3 regions of the Rossellomorea sp. NPDC071047 genome follow, and region 1 is predicted to be linked to each of the others. Evidence: riboswitches for the same ligand, from Rfam matches in the RefSeq annotation. Region 1 holds a riboswitch; each other region holds the start of a gene.
The links. Region 1 has a riboswitch for S-adenosylmethionine ahead of ACQKFO_RS13635 (O-acetylhomoserine aminocarboxypropyltransferase/cysteine synthase family protein). Riboswitches for the same ligand answer to the same signal wherever they lie in the genome.
Positions count from the first base shown of each region.

Region 2: linked by a shared signal. The riboswitch ahead of ACQKFO_RS05320 (Fur-regulated basic protein FbpA) and the one ahead of ACQKFO_RS13635 (O-acetylhomoserine aminocarboxypropyltransferase/cysteine synthase family protein) in region 1 are both predicted to bind S-adenosylmethionine.
Region 3: linked by a shared signal. The riboswitch ahead of ACQKFO_RS12675 (methionine ABC transporter ATP-binding protein) and the one ahead of ACQKFO_RS13635 (O-acetylhomoserine aminocarboxypropyltransferase/cysteine synthase family protein) in region 1 are both predicted to bind S-adenosylmethionine.

Region 1 covers NZ_JBNNJT010000003.1:344,831-348,110, reverse strand. The annotation lists gene ACQKFO_RS13640 (trans-sulfuration enzyme family protein) at 1-1,108, shown strand, start outside; SAM riboswitch class I at 1,204-1,323, shown strand; gene ACQKFO_RS13635 (O-acetylhomoserine aminocarboxypropyltransferase/cysteine synthase family protein) at 1,573-2,868, shown strand; gene metX (homoserine O-acetyltransferase MetX) at 2,949-3,280, shown strand, end outside.
Region 2 covers NZ_JBNNJT010000001.1:999,843-1,003,122, reverse strand. The annotation lists gene spoIIP (stage II sporulation protein P) at 1-795, shown strand, start outside; gene ACQKFO_RS05325 (TVP38/TMEM64 family protein) at 878-1,447, opposite strand; gene ACQKFO_RS05320 (Fur-regulated basic protein FbpA) at 1,668-1,883, opposite strand; SAM riboswitch class I at 1,989-2,096, opposite strand; gene ACQKFO_RS05315 (protoporphyrinogen oxidase) at 2,331-3,280, shown strand, end outside.
Region 3 covers NZ_JBNNJT010000003.1:122,916-126,195, reverse strand. The annotation lists gene ACQKFO_RS12690 (toprim domain-containing protein) at 1-3, shown strand, start outside; gene ACQKFO_RS12685 (thioredoxin family protein) at 9-323, shown strand; gene ACQKFO_RS12680 (SCP2 sterol-binding domain-containing protein) at 602-952, shown strand; SAM riboswitch class I at 1,065-1,171, shown strand; gene ACQKFO_RS12675 (methionine ABC transporter ATP-binding protein) at 1,321-2,343, shown strand; gene ACQKFO_RS12670 (methionine ABC transporter permease) at 2,340-3,008, shown strand; gene ACQKFO_RS12665 (MetQ/NlpA family ABC transporter substrate-binding protein) at 3,024-3,280, shown strand, end outside.

The sequences.
Region 1 (3,280 bases):
ATTAAAAGGGACTGAGGAAATCCGCAGTAAGACGACGCCGATTTACCAAACATCTGCCTTTTCTTTTACATCTTTAGAGGAGCTGGAGGGTTTCTACGAAGGAAAGTCTCCGTATCTCTACACAAGAACGGGAAACCCGAATACAGACGAGCTTGGTAAAATGGTGGCAGACTTGGAAGGAGCTCCAGCAGGTGTCGCTACCTCTTCTGGATTATCGGCCATTCTTGTAGGAATCCTCGCTGTTGTGCAATCAGGGGACCATATCATTGCTGCCGAGGATTTATACGGCGGTACGTTTCATATGTTAAAAGAAGAGCTTAAGACATTTGGCATATCTACTTCTTTTGTGAATTTTACGAGTGTTGAAGAGATCGAGGAGGCTCTAACACCACAAACGAAACTCCTATACAGTGAGACGGTGACGAACCCGTTTATGCGGGTAGAAGATATTTCAAGAATAGTTGAACTTGCTGAGAAACATAATCTGAAAACCATGATCGACAACACATTTGCCACACCGTTTCTGCGCCGGCCTTTCCTGGAAGGGGTCGACCTGGTCGCTCACAGTGCCACGAAATATATCGGTGGACACAGTGATATCACAGCAGGAGTCGTCGTGGGAAAAGAAGAGCTTGTTCAAAAAGCGAGAGAGAAAGTTGTCAACATCGGGTCGAACTTGAGTCCATTTGAAGCGTGGCTGACTTGCAGAGGGGCAAAAACACTCGCTCTTCGAATGGGAACCCAAGCAAGTAATGCAGAAGTTCTGGCGGCGGACCTTCGTTCAAATGAATTTGTGAAGGGAGTCTATTACCCAACCGATTTATCGGATAAGGGAAATGGCGCTATCGTTACGATCGAACTATCCAGCACATGCGATATCAGCACATTCTTCAAATCACTTGGATGGATTAAAATCATTCCTTCCCTCGCCGGTGTAGAGACGACGGTTTCCTACCCATTGGGAACATCTCACCGTGCTCTACCGAAGGATGCTCAGGAAAAACTCGGAATAAACACACATGTCGTGCGCATATCGTTAGGTATTGAAGACGGGGAAGACATCGTCGTGCAATTTAACCAAGCGATTGCAGCTTCGGTTAAAAATTAAATAATGTAAAAATTCTAAAAATACTCTTGACGTCGAGGTTGGTTACCCCTTATAATTCATCTCAACGCAAGAATTTTCACATTGACAACTACATGCTCTTATCCAGAGAGGTGGAGGGACTAGGCCCGATGAAACCCGGCAACCTTCATGTGCGCAATAATGCGTCACATGAAAAGGTGCTAATTCCTGCAGGCGATCTGCCTGAAAGATAAGAGGAGGACCCTATTAAATTAGACCCTCTTCTTAGGAAGAGGTTTTTTTGTTTTTTCCTCTTCTATCTTCTTAGTAAAACACATTTCAGACATTGGGGGTGTTCAGCAAGAATGTTTGGAGATATCAGCTGCTGATTTTTTGAGAAATTTCAGCAGCTGAAAAAAACATCTTTTCTAACAGCTGAATATGTCAACTAACATTTAAACAAACCCAATCCCAATCCCAAAAAACCATTTTAGGAGGAATTCCCAATGACAAAATCATTCGATTTCGACACACTACTGCTTCACGGTGGCCAGGAGCCAGATCCATCCACAGGTTCAAGAGCGGTGCCCATTTACCAAACAACATCCTACGTTTTCGATAACAGTGATCATGCGGCTAAATTATTTGCCCTTGAAGAGCCAGGCAACATCTATACCCGTATCATGAACCCGACGGTCGATGTACTGGAGAAGCGCCTCTCTCTTTTAGAAGGAGGAATCGGAGCACTAGGGGTTTCATCCGGGATGGCTGCTATTTCTCTATCAATCTTGAATATCGCCGGAGCAGGTGATGAAATTGTAGCAGCTACCAATCTTTACGGTGGAACCTATAATTTATTCTCTACCACTCTTCCGAAATACGGAATAAAGGTTCATTTTGTAGATCCGACTGACCCGGAAAATATCCGCAAAGCGATCACTCCTAAAACGAAAGCCGTATTCGCTGAGACAATCGGAAATCCAAGTCTACATGTGCTTGATATTGAAGAGGTAGCAAAAGTGGCTCACGACCATCACATCCCGCTGATCATCGATAATACCTTTGCCACTCCATATGTATGTAAGCCGATCGAGTATGGAGCTGATATCGTCATCCACTCTGCAACAAAATGGATTGGTGGTCATGGAACGGCAATCGGGGGAGTCGTCATAGACGGTGGGAAATTCGATTGGAATCATGAAAAATTCCCGGGATTCACGGAAGAGGACCGGAGCTATAATGGACTTCGCTACGCACAGGATGTGGGGCCGGCTGCCTTCATTACAAAATTAAGAGTGCAGCTGCTTCGGGATTTGGGAGCGTGCTTAAGTCCACAGAACGCATTCCTTCTGTTACAGGGATTAGAAACGCTGCACCTTCGCATCGAACGTCATACAGAGAATGCCTTGAAGATCGCAGAGCATTTAGATCAGCATAATGGCGTTGCGTGGGTATCCTATCCGGGATTGCCGCAGCATCCGTCCCATAAACTTGCTCAAAAATACTTGAAAAATGGAGCGGGGTCCATCGTCGTCTTTGGAATTAAAGGTGGAAGGGATTCCGGACGGAAAGTAGTCGATAACATTTCCCTTTGGTCCCATGTTGCCAATGTAGGGGATGCGAAATCACTGATCATCCATCCGGCTTCCACGACCCATCAGCAATTAAATGACCAGGAAATCCGTGCGACAGGGGTAACCGAGGATCTTGTGAGACTTTCTGTTGGATTAGAGTCAGCGAAGGACCTGATTGAGGACTTGGATCATGCCATTGAAGTCGCATTGGAAACATCACGGGTATAATAGGATATTTTTAACCAGCGGGGGTATACCGATTGGAATCCTGATCCCCCCGCCACAACACCAAAAAAGGAGGTGGAGGAATGGAGAAGCCATGCACATATGAAGTTAGCTCCATTACCATCCCATCCCTAACATTAGAGTCAGGCACCACGTTGAAAAATGTAGATCTTACGTATGAACGAACAGGAAACAAAGACGGACCGACCATCCTGGTTTGCCATGCCCTCACCGGGACCCATATCGTAAAGGGGGCGAGTGAGGACCGCGGCTGGTGGGATGGACTGATTGGTCAGGGGTCGTATATTGATACCGAACATTTTAATGTGATTGCCTTTAATGTCTTAGGAGGATGTGAAGGAAGCACGGGACCGACGTCCACCAATCAACATACGGGAGAGCGTTACGGTCCGGA
Region 2 (3,280 bases), on a different contig from region 1:
GCGGGGAAGGGGACGGACATTACGAACCTCCCAAATGAATCACCGGCTCCAACAGAAGATCAGTTGAAAGATCAGGAAATCGATCAGAGTCAAATTGATCAGGCAAACAACAACTCAGGAGACGGAGTACAAGAGATTGATGAAAAATCCGTCTACATCTATCATTCACATAGCTGGGAAGCGTTCAGCCCGCTAATCAAAAATAACGATTCGAAAGATCCAGCGAGTACCAACGAGAAGGTCAACGTCATCGCTGTAGGATCCAAATTAAAGCAAGAGCTTGAAGCAAGGGGGATTGGGGCAGTTCAGGATAAGACAGATGTAAACAAAGCACTCAAAGACAAGTCATGGACATATTTTGAATCCTATCAGTTATCAAGGGGACTAGTACAAGAAGCCATTGCCCAAAACGATGATTTAACGTACCTGATCGATATCCATCGTGACTCTCAGCCGCGGAGCATCACGACCAAAACCATTAATGGTAAAAACTATGCCCGCTTATTTTTTATCGTAGGGAAAGAAAACAAAAACTTTGAAAAGAACCTTAAGATCGCAAAGGAATTGAATGCTAAACTGGAGGAAAAATATCCTGGCATCAGCCGGGGAGTTTTCATCAAAACAAGAGCAGAAGGTAACGGAGTTTACAATCAGGACCTAACCGAGAGAGCCATGTTACTTGAGTTTGGCGGAGTGGAAAATAATTTAGTGGAATTGTATAACTCTACAGAAGCGTTCGCGGAAATCTTTGCAGAATATTACAAGAAGGATGCTGTCGAGGTAAATGCACAATAAGTGAAAGGGAGAAAAGACGTACGCCATGTGGTGGACGTCTTTTTTCTTTTCCTGAGGGGAGTGGTGTCCGTAACTGACACAATTATGATTTATTGTTCTTCCACCAACGATATCCCAAATATAGCATCCCAATCACCATCGAACCTGCCAATAAAATGACCGTGCCCTTATCCGCATCCAACACATTCATCACCACGAATGCCTCAATCAACAACGAAGGAATCTTTCCGACAGAACTGATCATAGAAAAAGCAACGATAGAAATAGAGCTAAAGGCAGCGGCAACGGTTACCACACTTGAAGGAACAAATGGAACCATGCGGAACAAGAATAGAAGAAAGATCCATTCCGTACCAGACGCTTCTTTTAATTTAAGAAAGTATTTATTTGACAGAATTTGATCAATACCTGCGAACTTCATTCCTTTTCGGTACAAATAAAAACTAACAATGGCCCCTAGGGATTCACCAAGTATGGAAATACAGATTCCTGGCCAAAACCCAAATGCAGAAATATTAAAGGCCGTTAAGAAGACACTTGGCAGGAAACCAAGAATACTGATGAGTATATTAATGAATATACTGATGAAAATGAGAGACCAACTATCTAAGCCGATGAATTCGTTCATGAAATGCTGCAGGATGGAAGTCATATATTAATTCCTTTGTAAGAGATAATAGATTATCAGAATAAGACATCTGGATTGTTTTTGAAAGAATTTTTTTGAAAATGGATTAGATAATCGTCTATATATGAATCAACTTTGTTAAAAAACTAGAATCACAACGAGGAGGATGTGCAGTTGAATGCAAACATTTAATTTAACTATAGAAAAAAGGAAGCAGCAATCCACAACCTTGGATTGCTGCTTTTTAACTGCTTAATTTCGCACAATTTTTCCAATGGATGGACCCAACATCGCTATGCGGATGGCATTCCTTTTGAAGATATTCGTATTCATCCTCAAGTTCTTGCAACGTCAGCTCGAATAATTGTTTGTCCCCTTTTTTGAAAATGTTGTGGACAATTAATTTGTTTATTAACTCATTTTTGCGATTATGAATAGCTTCCTGGAGAATTTCCCCCATGTTTGATCACTCCTCTTATTAGTATTCGAACATTGGAAGTGGCTCATTCATTGAAAAGAGCCCTCTTCCTAGTAGATAAGAAGAAGGCTTTATGTATCAAACTTCAACTCATCTTCCAAGCTCAATGCTTGTGGAATTAGCACAGTGTTCTACGATCTAGAATCTGTTGCTGAGGCATCATCGGGCCAGTCCCTCTACCTCTCTGGATAAGTAGCTATATAGTTGTCATGGAATACTTATATTATATATATAAGTATTCATAGTTGTCAACTAGGGATTGAAAGGTGGATATAGTTAATAGGATAGAATAGGGGCATTAAAAATAAAATATAAAGGTTTAACTAACCTTCATTCCGACTTTTTCCCAATTCAGACACAGAATCTTTTTCTAATCAACCAAAAACATGATAATCTGTATACATAAACGCAATTATTGGAGTGAATCGTATGAAGACAGTGGTTGTTATAGGTGGAGGAATTACAGGATTAACAGCTCTGTACCATCTTCAAAAAATGTCCAAAGAACGAGAAATAGATATTGAGTTAATCTTAATCGAGCGAGATCGGCAGCTTGGCGGCAAAATTAGAACCATAAGAGAAGGCGAATTCATTATGGAAGCAGGAGCAGATTCCATCGTAGCCCGAAATGAAGGGGTTCTTTCTCTAGTTGAAGAACTTCAACTTCAAGAGGATCTGGTCTATAATGAAACAGGCACATCCTACATATATACAAATGGCGAATTACACGAGATTCCCCAAGATACGATATTCGGAATTCCCATGTCAGTCGAGTCACTTAAAAGTAGCACCCTGGTGTCAGAAGAAGGAAAGATTGACGCTCTTAAAGACCTTGAATCGGAAAATATACATTTTACAAAAGAGAGTTCCATCGGTGAATTTTTAGAAGCATTCCTGGGTAAGGAACTTGTCGTAAAACAGATAGCTCCAGTATTATCAGGGGTTTATTCCGGTAATTTGCATAAACTCACTATGGCATCAACACTTCCGTACTTACTTGATTATAAAAATGATTACGGCAGTATTATTAAAGGTTTATCAGCAAATAAACAAAAATTCCAAGGGGCATCCAAAAAAAAGTTCATCTCGTTTAAAAATGGTTTATCAACCATCATCGAACGGTTAGAAGAAAAATGCTCAGGTGCCACAATTTTAAAAGGTGTAGAAACAAAAGCTTTTCAAAAAACGGGTGATAAATACAAACTCACTCTTAATGGTCATGGCAGCATTCAAGCGGATTATGTAGTTTTCGCAACACCTCATGATGTAACCCAAAAGATACTGACTCATGAACAACTGGAACCAGATTTTAATAAACTGAAAAACTCATCACTGATTTCGATCTACCTCGGATTTAACATTCCAGATGCGGACCTTCC
Region 3 (3,280 bases), 220 kb from region 1:
TAGTTTTGATTGAGGTAAGTAGTACCGAAACTTTAAAACAATCGATTGAAGACCATGCGTTCGAAGCTGTTTATCTATATACACCGATGTGTGGTACCTGTCAGGTGGCAAGCAAGATGATTGACGTAGTGGAGAAGCTTCCACAATCCTTTCATTTTTTGAAGGCCAACCTGAATTACTTGCCCCAATTTGCAGAAGAGCAATCCATCGAAAGTGTACCCTGTCTACTTTTATTTAAAGATGGCGTCGAACAGGAAAGGATTTATGCCTTTCAATCCGTGCCATTTTTATATGAAACCTTAAACAAAACCGCGGATAGCTAGAGGGATAAGAGACCTTTTGGGAGAAGGTCTTTTTTATTTGTCTAAATTCACCTATTTTTCTATGAAATCCAATTATAGAACGATTTTCTTTCTACATACGAAGACATATTTCTCGGGAAATGTTGCGAATGACATCATTTTTTGACTGGTTATCATCCAAATTCTTACTGTTCGACAAATTAGATGGACCTGTTCAAAACATGTCGAGAAAGTATAAGAGGGGAAAATACCTAAAAGTGGAATTGTTATTATATAGAAGTTTCACTGGGAGGGTATTCATGCGAATAAATTTAGAGGGATTAGTAGATCAATGTCATTCAAGGTATCACTTACGACTCTTATTTCCAGATAGCCCGTTTATTCTTCAGTTTGATTGTGGGAAAAATTTGTACGGTATTTCGATTTCGAGTAAGGGATGCACAGTGTTGGATGAATTGGATAGGGATGCTCATTTCGTCATTGAAGGAATGGAGGAAACAGTGATTTCTCTACTTATGGGGGAAGAACGGTTGTCTCAACTGATTGAGGACGGATCCCTGGAAGTAAGGGGAGGATATCGTCCGCTATTATTTGTGGAGTCAGTTCTTTGGCTAACAAGATCCAGAGAAAAAGAGCCGGTTGAAGTTTAAACATCAAGTAGCAAAAAAATAATTGACACACTCTATATCCGGTGATAGAATCTCTCTTGTAGCAAATTTTCAGAGTCTTTAACTATTCCAAATAATTTAATAATATACTTTACTCTTATTTAGAGAGGTGGAGGGACGTGCCCTATGAAGCCCGGCAACCGTCAATGAAAATTGAAATGGTGCCAATTCACTCAAAGCATTTGCTTTGAAAGATGAGAGAAAGGATAGTCCTATATGATTATGCCTTTCTGCTTATCGCAGGAAGGCATTTTTTTGCTTTTAGAAAAAGGAGCATGAAACATCAGGTAAGTACAACTATAATTCTGATTAAACAGGTCGTTTTACTCCGAAAGAAGGTGGAATACAACATGATTACCATTTCAGATGTGAAGAAAATATATCAATCAAAATCGGGTCCGATCTCAGCCGTTGATGGGGTCAATATTGATATTGCCCAAGGAGAAATTTTTGGAGTGATTGGCTATAGTGGGGCAGGTAAGAGTACGCTGATCCGGATGCTTAATGGTCTTGAAGTTCCTACAGATGGAATAGTGGATGTGAATGGCCAAATCGTTTCCCAGGTAAAGGGGAAGCAGCTGAGGGAAGCAAGACAGTCAATAGGCATGATTTTTCAACACTTTAATCTCCTTTGGTCTCGTACTGTATTAGAAAATATCCAGTTTCCATTAGAAATTGCTGGAGTATCAAAGAAAGAGAGAGTCCAAAGAGCTAATGAATTATTAAAGCTTGTAGGCTTGGAAGGCAGAGGAGATGCCTATCCGTCTCAACTGAGCGGCGGACAGAAACAACGAGTGGGGATTGCAAGATCCCTTGCTAACAATCCCGATGTCCTTCTATGTGATGAAGCTACTTCCGCTTTAGATCCACAAACAACCGATTCAATCCTTGATTTATTGGTGGATATTAATAAACGCTTAGGGCTGACAATTGTCCTGATCACTCATGAAATGCATGTGATTCAGAAGATCTGTCACCGGGTTGCAGTCATGGAACAGGGAAAAGTCGTGGAACTCGGGGATGTATTGGAAGTGTTCCGAAATCCACAAGAGCAAGTGACAAAGCGTTTCGTGAGAGAAGTCTCTGAAGTAAAGGAAACGGGTGAAACCATTGATCACCTACTGACGCAATATCCTAATGGAAAAGTACTGAAATTTACTTTTGTAGGTGAATCAACTGAGCAGCCGCTCATCACCACCCTGATAAGAAAGTTTGACTTGGATGTAAACATCCTGCAAGGACAAATCTCCCAAACCCAAAAAGGTGCCTATGGAACGTTATTTGTTCACCTCGATGGGGATGAACAAACCATCAAAGATGCATTAGCGTATGCTCAAACGCAACTGGTTCAAGTGGAGGTGGTGAGAGGATGATCGAAAATTTATTTCCAAATGTAGATTGGGAGAAGATGTGGGAAGCAACCCTCGAAACCCTGTATATGACCGGTATGTCTGTATTGATTACCTTTGTACTCGGAATGATCCTTGGGATTTTGCTCTTCCTTACTTCTAAGGACAATCTATGGGATAACAAACTGACATATACGATTACAAGTGCAGTCGTAAATGTGTTCAGATCGATTCCCTTCATTATATTGATCGTGTTGTTGATTCCGTTCACCAAGTTTTTATTGGATACAATCCGTGGAGCGAATGCAGCTCTGCCGGCACTGATTATCGGAGCTGCTCCGTTTTACGCCCGTATGGTAGAAATAGCTTTAAGAGAAGTGAACAAAGGCGTTATCGAAGCCGCGAAAGCGATGGGGGCAAAGACTAGCACAATTATATGGAAAGTACTCATACCAGAATCCATGCCGGCTTTGATTTCAGGAATTACGGTGACTGCCATCGCCCTTGTCGGATACACGGCAATGGCCGGGGTCATCGGAGCTGGCGGACTTGGGAATTTAGCTTATTTAGATGGCTTTCAACGAAGCAGGGAAGACGTGACGATGGCCGCAACCATTATGATTTTACTCATTGTGTTTGCGATTCAGATACTGGGTGATTTCTTTACAAATAAATTAGATAAACGATAGAAGGAGAGAAATTAAATGAAAAAATGGGTAGCAGGAGTTATAGCAGCAACAAGTATTTTTGGGTTGGCCGCATGTGGAAGTGATTCAGGTTCTGGAAAAGATGAAAAGGAATTGGTAGTAGGAGCTTCTAATATTCCACACGCTGAAATCCTTGAAAAAGTGAAGCCTGTCTTAGAAGAAAAAGGGATCGACTTGCAAATTGAAACGTATCAGGACTATATCCTCCCTAATAAAGATCTGGATAATGGTGATATTGACGCAAACTATTTCCA